One region of the Shewanella sp. MSW genome, then DNA from elsewhere that is predicted to be linked to it. Evidence: predicted binding sites of a transcription regulator. Region 1 holds the regulator's gene; the other holds the start of a gene.
The links. The regulator sigma-54, encoded in region 1, starts transcription at its own class of promoters, with help from an activator protein. The targets are predictions, from matches to a motif close to GTTGGCACGNNNNTNGNNT.

Region 1 (4,486 bases):
GAAGGCAGAGACTTTAATATCAAGGGATCCGGCCTGTATGCCGATCTCAACGCTCAGCAAGTAAAGCTGACCAGTCAGGTGAAAGGAACCTATGAAACCAAGTAAGCTTTTTATCGGTGCCCTCTTGTGCATCACAAGCCTGTCGGCGGTGGCCATTGAAGAAGATCTGCTGCAAAAAGTCGAGATCAGCGCCGCCAATCAGTTTGCCGATATCAAAAACAAGCGCGTGGTATACGGCGGGCCTGTCACAGTCACCCAGGGCAGTTTGAAGCTGCTGGCCGATGAACTCACGGCTTACACTGAGGACAAGAGTGGCGAGCGGATCCTGGTGGCCAAGGGCTCACCTGCCACCTATACCCAGAAGCTGGAAGATGGCCGTCAGGCCAGTGCCAAGGCCAAAGAGATCCACTACAACATAGACAGCCGCATCATGACCTTGATAGGTCAAGCCAAAGTGGAACAGGACGGCAGCGAAGTAACCGCCGAGAAGATAGTCTACGACATCAACAAGCAGCAGCTGGAAGCGGAAAGCAGCGGCAAAGGCCAAGATAGGGTAACCACTGTTATCCAGCCGGAAAACTATCAGGATCTCAATAAGAAAGAACAGCAGCAGGAGCCGCAATGACCAGCACCCTGACGGCACAAAACCTGGCAAAGAGTTACAAGAAGCGCAACGTAGTCAAAGATGTCAGCCTATCGGTCAATACCGGCCAGATCGTGGGGCTGCTGGGCCCCAACGGGGCGGGCAAGACGACTACCTTCTATATGGTGGTTGGCCTGGTGCAGAGTGACAAGGGCCGTATTTTCATTGACGACGACGAGCTGACCTTGGATCCCATGCACCTGCGTGCCCGTAAAGGCATAGGCTATCTGCCACAGGAAGCCAGTATTTTCCGCAAGCTGTCGGTACATGACAACATCATGGCCGTACTGCAAACCCGCAAAGAGCTCAACAGCGACGAGCGCGAGGAACAACTCGAACAGTTGCTGGAAGAATTCCACATTACCCACATACGTGACAGCCTGGGGATGTCCCTCTCCGGCGGTGAACGCCGCCGGGTGGAAATCGCCCGGGCATTGGCCGCCAATCCACAGTTCATTCTGCTGGATGAGCCGTTCGCCGGTGTGGATCCCATCTCAGTTATCGATATCAAGAAAATCATCGAACAGCTTAAGTCCCGCGGTTTGGGGGTGCTGATCACAGACCACAATGTTCGCGAAACGCTCGACGTTTGTGAGCGAGCCTACATTGTCAGCCATGGGCAGTTGATTGCCGAAGGCACACCCGCTGAAATCTTGGACAACCAGCAAGTGCGTGCTGTGTACTTAGGCGAACAATTCAGGCTATAGTTAGGATCATGTCATCCGGCGGCAATTCCGGGTATTATAGTTTGTTATTATTGAATTTTTTCCTTGAAAAATAACGAGTAGGGATTAGCGGTATAATGAAAGCGTCACTCCAGCTCAAATTGGGTCAACAGTTGACCATGACACCTCAGTTGCAGCAGGCAATTCGCCTGCTGCAACTGTCGTCCCTTGAGCTGCAGCAGGAAATCCAGGAAGCCTTGGAAGCCAACCCTCTGTTGGAGATGGCCGAGGACAACCAGGATGACGCTATCGACGACAACCACAAGGAAAACGACGCCGGCGAATTGAGCGTCAAGCAGGAAGATGGTTCCACGGTAGAAACCTCAGAGGCATTGAACAATGAGTCTATGCCGGATGAATTGCCTATGGATACCACCTGGGATGAAGTCTTTACCGCCGCCAGCGCCTCAGGGCCGGCTATGGGCCGTGAAGATGATATGCCCTTCCAGGGAGAAACCAGCGAAGGTCTCTATGAACACCTGGAATGGCAAAAAAACCTGACCCCGTTTTCCGATACCGACGACGCCATTGCCACCGCCATCATAGATGCCATCGACGAGCAGGGCTATCTAACCCAGAGCACTGAGGAGATCCTCGAAGCCATGGGCAACCCTGAGATTGAGCTCGATGAAGTCGAGGCGGTACTCAAGCGGATCCAGCACTTCGATCCCATCGGCATCGCCTCCAGAGATCTGCGCGAATGCCTGCTGATCCAATTGCAACAGTTCAACGCCGACACCCCGCATCTGGCCGACGCCCGCTTGTTGATTGACGAACATCTGGATCTCATCGCTACCCGCGACTTTCGCACCCTGATGCGTAAGACCAAGCTCAAGGAAGATCAACTGCGTGACGCCATCAACCTTATTCAGAGCCTCAATCCCCGCCCCGGTTTGCTGGTGCAGCCGATGGACGAGGAATATGTGATCCCGGATGTCAGCGTCTGGAAGAAGAGCGGCCGCTGGGTAGTGGAGCTCAATCCGGACTGTATGCCCAAACTCGGGATCAACCAACAGTATGCTGCCATGGCCCGTAGCGCCCGCAGCCAATCAGACAGCCAGTTTATTCGTGGTCATCTTCAGGAAGCCAAATGGTTTATCAAGAGCCTGGAGAGCCGCAACGATACCCTGCTCAAGGTGGCCAACTGCATAGTGCAGTTCCAGCAGGGATTTTTTGAATATGGTGAAGAGGCCATGAAACCCATGGTACTCAACGATATTGCCGAGGCGGTCGAGATGCATGAATCGACCATCTCCAGGGTCACCACTCAAAAGTATATGCATACCCCGAGGGGAATATTTGAATTGAAGTACTTCTTCTCCAGCCATGTCGGTACCGAAGATGGCGGAGAATGCTCTTCCACGGCGATCAGGGCTTTTATCAAGAAGCTCGTGGCAGCGGAAAACCAGAAGAAACCTTTGAGCGACAGCAAGATGGCACAACTTCTGGCAGAACAGGGAATCAACGTTGCAAGACGCACCATAGCCAAGTATCGCGAGGCTATGATGATACCACCGTCGAACCAGCGTAAGAGTTTATAAATCCACAGTTGGAAATTGGAGGAATCTTTCTATGCAAATCAACCTGACAGGACATCATATCGAGATCACCGACTCACTGCGTGACTATGTGGAAAGTAAGTTTTCGAAACTTGAACGCCATTTCGAACAGATCAATAATGTGCACGTTGTGCTCAATGTACAAAAACTGCAACAGATTGCCGAAGCCAAGATCAACCTCACAGGCGGCGAAGTCTATGCAACTTCTGAACATGCCGACATGTATGCCGCCATCGACGTTCTGATTGATAAATTGGATCGTCAGGTCATTAAACACAAAGAAAAGCTGACAAAACACTAACGATGGAACTGAGTACCATCCTGCGGCCGGAGTGCACTACCTGTGCCACTCCGGGCAGTAAGAAAAAGGTACTGGAGCTAATTAGCGATCTCGCCAGCGCCCAGTACCCCACCCTTTCCTCTCAAGCGATTTTTGAAAGCCTTTTGGCCCGCGAAAAGATGGGGAGCACAGGTATAGGTAATGGTATTGCGATTCCGCATGGCCGGCTGCCTGATATCACAGAGCCGATTGCCGTGCTGGTCAAATGCGAAGAGCCTATCGCCTTCGATGCCATAGACAACCAACCGGTGGACATACTGTTCGCCCTTCTGGTTCCCGCAGATCAATGCCAACAACATCTGAGTACCCTGTCTGCCATGGCTGAAAAGCTCAGCGACAAAGCAATACTCAAGCAGTTGCGTAAATCCCGCGATGAAACAGAACTCTATCAGGTGATCACAGGATGAAACTCGCTATAGTCTCAGGCCGCTCCGGTTCCGGAAAATCCGTTGCCCTCAGGGTACTGGAAGACCTGGGTTACTACTGTGTGGATAATCTGCCCCTGCCCATGATAGGCAGCCTGCTGGAAAACCTCCGAGGCAGCAATGATCTGGTCGCCATCAGCATAGATGTGCGCAACATGCCGGATCAGGAAAAAGTGCTGGAAAAACAGTTGGCAGCACTGCCGGAAAACACCCAACTGACCAGCTTCTTCCTCAACGCTTCCGATAAAGTACTCCTTAAACGCTACAGCGAAACCCGCAGATTACACCCCCTATCCAAGAGCACTGTCTCGCTGCAAGATGCCATCAAGCACGAAGGTAAGTTGCTGGAGCCTATGTCGAAACTGGTGGATCACTACATAGATACCTCGGCACTGAATATCTATGAACTCAGTGACAAAGTGCGAGAAATTCTGCTGGGCAGCGTCGACAAAGAGTTGGTGATCAACTTCGAATCGTTCGGCTTCAAGCACGGCATGCCCCAGGAAGCCGACTTCATGTTTGATGTGCGCTTTCTGCCCAACCCTCACTGGGAGCCGGCGCTCAGGCCACTGACCGGGCTGGATGAAGCTGTGCAGGAGTTTCTCAGCCGCCAGCCACTGGTGAACAAGTTTATCTGGCAGATAGAAAATCTATTGGAAACTTGGCTGCCGCACCTGGAACGCAACAACCGCAGTTACCTCACCATAGCCATAGGCTGCACCGGCGGCCAGCATAGATCTGTCTATGTCGCTGAGCAGCTCGCCAAGCGTTTTGGCAACAGCAAACACAAGGTA
Region 2 (4,486 bases), 130 kb from region 1:
GGAGCGATTGTCAGTATGCTTTTGCTTCAAACTCAGAGTATAAAATTTAACCTGAATCCGGGCTTAACGCAAAACTAATATGCGAATAGTGTCGTGCTATAAGTAGCTATTTTAATGTGATATTTTTCGTAATACATCATCCAGGAAGATTAACTTGAGTATCAATTTGTAGCCGCAGCAACAAACTTTCAAACAATGCGGCTTGAGTCAGCCCCGCTGAAGTAATCTAATAGACCGAAAAACCGAGCCATTACAGGAGCACCAGTGAAACTCTCACCGCCTTTGCTAATTACCTTGGGACTCTTTACCGCTCTGGGAATTGTTCTCATTGCCATCAATCAGGATGCTAAACCCAAGGGGCCGGAAACCTGGAGTGCCTTCATTTATACCCATGGTTTCGATTCGGGGCGTTATCTCAAAGAGGACGATTTTGGCGACTATGCCAGCTGTAAAGCGTTCGCCATCGAGAAGTCCCAGGCCGCAGAAGGGGCTCCTTGGGAGTGCGGCAGCTACTGCCGCTTTGACTCCCGCCGCCAGGGCTTTCAGTGCGAGCAGATGCGTAACGACTAAGTCTGCTTAGAAGGGGAAACGGGCGCTGAGCTTGGGGTACTGTTTACGCAGTGCCTTGGGCTGGTCGTTGAAACGCTTGCCCTTGGGCTGACTCAGCCCCGAAGGCACAAACGGTAACTCTTTGCCGGTACGGGTCTCGTATAGCTGGCCGGCCAGCAGATCTATCTCCTCAACAAAAGGATAGGCGTAACCATTCAATTGCGGCCAAACTTCCAGCTCTCCCAGCGAATCCGCTGCATTGCAGGCCGCCTGATAACGCTCCTTTCCCAGAGTCACCAGGAAGTTCCGGAACTCGGCGAAACCATAATCTGAATCAACTCCGGCAATAATGTAAGCTGCGCCCCAAAGATCCCAGCTGTAACTCAACCTGAGCAGCCTGGCAAAGTGCTTATCAAACTCTGCCAGCTCATCATCGCCCAGGCTTTGCAGTTTTTCGGTCAAACGCGCCTGGAGTTCCTGTTGTTCCTGATCGGGATAGTCGCGGCTGACCAGCTCCCAGAACTGCTCTTCTGTCATTGAGTGTTATCCTGCCAAAAATGTCGGCGCTCATTTTACCGGAAAATGCGATTAAAATCCGGCTGGACTCACCCCAGGGCTTTCCATAGACTTAGGCCCATTTCTCACAGGAGTCATTTATGTCCATTTCAAGACCAATACCATTGGTACTGCTTTGCATCCTCTATCTGGTACTGGCCGGGGTAGCACTGTGGCGCACCATCAGCACAGGTGCAGTAGATCTGTTTACCTTGGGAGTCATCCCAGTATTGGTAGGCATAATGTTACGTACAAGTTGGTCGCTGTGGGCACTGCGTATCTATCTCTTTATCCAGACTCTGGGACTACTGGCATTGGCCGCTACTGCATTGATGGCACTGCAGATAACGCCTGAAGATGTCAAACTTGAGCTGGCTGGACGCAATATCCCCTTGCTGCCGCTGGCGGCTGTGTTGTTGGCCTTGCTGGCATTCCAGTATTGGGTAGCTTTTTCCACCAACACAAAACGCTTCTTGCAACAGGAAAAATCTGACTAGATCGCACTGAATTTAAGGAAATCAGCGACCGGCTCACAATTTTGTATAATTTTGGTTAAAAAATAGCGAATAAAGCCCAAGAAGCCCGCTGAAAGGCCTTTTCAAGCCAAAAACCTTATGGCATGTTAGATGGGCAATAATAATTCAATCGACGGAAAGAAGAGACGCTCCAGATGAACAAAACTGAACTAATCGCAAAAATGGCAGAACATGCAAACCTGTCCAAGGCAGAAGCTGCCCGCGCCCTCAAGTCGTTCGAAGTAGCAGTGACTGATGCCATGAAAGAAGGATCTAAAATCTCCATCGTAGGCTTTGGTTCTTTCGAAACCTCAACCCGCGCGGCCCGCACAGGTCGTAATCCGCAAACCGGCAAAGAGATCCAGATCCCTGCAGCCACTATTCCCAAGTTTAAAGCCGGTAAGGCACTGCGTGACAGCGTCAACTAAACTGCTTTTCACGGATGAAAGCGCCTCATATTGAGGCGTTTTTTTATTGTCTGTAGTTCCCAACATTCCACTGCACAAAAAAAGGGCAAAACGCCCTAACTAAAGGCAACAATCTGTTAACTGAGTTTCAGAATAAAAGCTAACTTTCTGTATTTCATATTCATTTAAACTTGGCACAAGATTCGCTCATCCCACAAAGACAATAACGAGTGTCTGCGCCGGTCAAGCTTGCCCGGTTCCGGAACCCAACCATCGAGGGGATGAGAATGAAACACACCAAGTTTTCAATGTCAGTTATTGCAGGTCTGTTGTTGCTGGCCGGCGAAGTCCAGGCGACTGTATCAGGGAATATCGGCGTCGCCTCCAACTATCTGTGGCGCGGGGTTACCCAAACAAATGACTCTGTCGCCGTTCAAGGCGGTATAGACTACAGCCACGACTCTGGCTTTTACCTGGGCACCTGGGCCTCTAATGTCGACTTTGGTGATGACACCAGTTACGAGCTCGATTTTTACGGCGGTTACTCCGGCAGCATAGGCGAAGACTTTGGCTATGACATCGGCTATCTCTACTATGGTTATCCTGATGCCAAGGGTGATATCGACTTTGGCGAACTGGCGTTGACCCTCAGTTGGAAGTGGTTTGAGCTGGGTTATGCCAAGGTGGTCAATGCCGGTGATGATGTAGCCAAAGCGCCGCTGGATAACAAGGATTTGAGCTATATCCACGCGGGTTTCAGCTATCCCATCACGGAAACCGTGACGCTGACGGCACACTATGGTTATTCAGACGGCGATGTGGTGCAGAGCTGGTTCCAGGTTTCCAACTACGCCGACTACCATTTGGCCATCAGCAAGGACACAGGCATAGGCTCTGTCTCCTTTATGGTAGCCGATACGGATCTGCCGGACGACGATGCCAAGATAGTGCTCAGCTATGTCTATGAGTTCGAATTCTAAGGAAGGTGCGAACTCCTATATGGGGAAAGCCCGAGGCGCAATTAGGCGATGACAGTTCGATTGTGTTTACGGGCAGCAACCATTTTTTCGATATGCTCCACTATCGGCTCTGCCACCTTGATGCCTGTAGTCAGTTCTATGCCTTCAATACCCGGAGCCGAATTGACTTCAAGCACCAAAGCGCCGCGCTCAGAGCGAAGAATATCCACCCCGGCCACAGCCAGCCCCATCGCCTTGACTGCATCTATGGCGCTCTTGCGCTCCTGGGGGGTAATCTTGATTTTCTCGGCGCTGCCACCCAAATGCAGATTGGAGCGAAAATCTCCTTCCGGCCCCTGGCGTTTCATGGCCGCAACCACCTTGTCGCCCACCACGAAGCAGCGGATATCACTGCCGTTGGCTTCTTTGATATATTCCTGTACCAGAATGTTGGCCTTAAGCCCCAGAAAGGCTTCAATAACGCTCTCGGCGGCCTTCTTGGTTTCGGCCAGCACCACGCCTATTCCTTGGGTGCCTTCCAAAAGTTTAATCACCAGCGGCGCACCACCCACCATGGCGATAAGATCCGGAATATCGTCCGGCTTGCTGGCAAAGCCGGTGACCGGCATACCTACCCCTTTGCGAGAGAGCAACTGCAGTGCCCGCAGCTTATCCCTTGAGCGGGCAATGGAGATAGAATCATTGGCGGCGTACACCCCCATCATCTCGAACTGGCGCACCAGGGCACAGCCATAAAAAGTCACACTGGCATGGATCCTCGGGATAATGGCATCAAAACCGCTGAGTTCTTCACCTTCAAGATGAATACTGGGTTGCACCGAGTTGATGTTCATATAACAGTTGAGTGGATTGATCACCAAGGCCTGATGACCGCGTCCCTCACAGGCTTCCACCAGCCTGCGGGTAGAATAAAGCTCGGGAAATTGAGAGAGGATACCGATTTTCATGTTTGGAAGACCCGGTAAAGAGAGTTATGGCCCAGCAAAAAGAGCAGGCATCTTTGACCATACTTTGCCAATAGGCAAGCAAAATCAAACATTCCCCTCGGCCAGCAAAGGTAAAATATGCTGCACTTCAAAATCCGTGGGCCGAATCGGCCGACAGTAAAGATATCCCTGCAGCAGATTGCAGCCTCGTTCACGACAAAACTGCGCCTGCGCCTCTGTCTCTATACCCTCAGCCACAGACACCACGTTAAAACCGTTGGCAAAATTAATCAAGGCAGACAACAGACGTTTACCACGTTCATCCTGCTCGACCGAAGCCACAAAACTCTTGTCGATTTTAAGTACATTGATAGGAAAATATTTGATGTGCTCGAGAGATGAAAAGCCGGTGCCAAAGTCATCCAAAGACAACACTACCCCCAAGGCAGCAATCCGCTCCAACACCTTGGCCAGCTCCAGCGGTTCTTCAATCAGGGCATTTTCGGTGAGTTCCAGCTCCAGTTGCGACGCCGGCAACCCGGTTTGCTGCAATA

Region 2: AYI96_RS04210 (TorF family putative porin) is a predicted target of sigma-54. The motif match lies at 2,217-2,235, and genes of this name have one in related genera.

The regions. Positions count from the first base shown of each region.
Region 1 is NZ_LVDR01000003.1:341,200-345,685, forward strand. It holds gene lptC (LPS export ABC transporter periplasmic protein LptC) at 1-105, shown strand, start outside; gene lptA (lipopolysaccharide transport periplasmic protein LptA) at 92-625, shown strand; gene lptB (LPS export ABC transporter ATP-binding protein) at 622-1,350, shown strand; gene AYI96_RS04740 (RNA polymerase factor sigma-54) at 1,446-2,909, shown strand; gene hpf (ribosome hibernation promoting factor) at 2,941-3,228, shown strand; gene ptsN (PTS IIA-like nitrogen regulatory protein PtsN) at 3,231-3,674, shown strand; gene rapZ (RNase adapter RapZ) at 3,671-4,486, shown strand, end outside.
Region 2 is NZ_LVDR01000003.1:210,109-214,594, forward strand. It holds gene AYI96_RS04190 (hypothetical protein) at 265-570, shown strand; gene AYI96_RS04195 (DUF4240 domain-containing protein) at 577-1,086, opposite strand; gene AYI96_RS04200 (hypothetical protein) at 1,206-1,601, shown strand; gene AYI96_RS04205 (HU family DNA-binding protein) at 1,775-2,047, shown strand; gene AYI96_RS04210 (TorF family putative porin) at 2,314-3,006, shown strand; gene rimK (30S ribosomal protein S6--L-glutamate ligase) at 3,048-3,953, opposite strand; gene AYI96_RS04220 (putative bifunctional diguanylate cyclase/phosphodiesterase) at 4,038-4,486, opposite strand, start outside.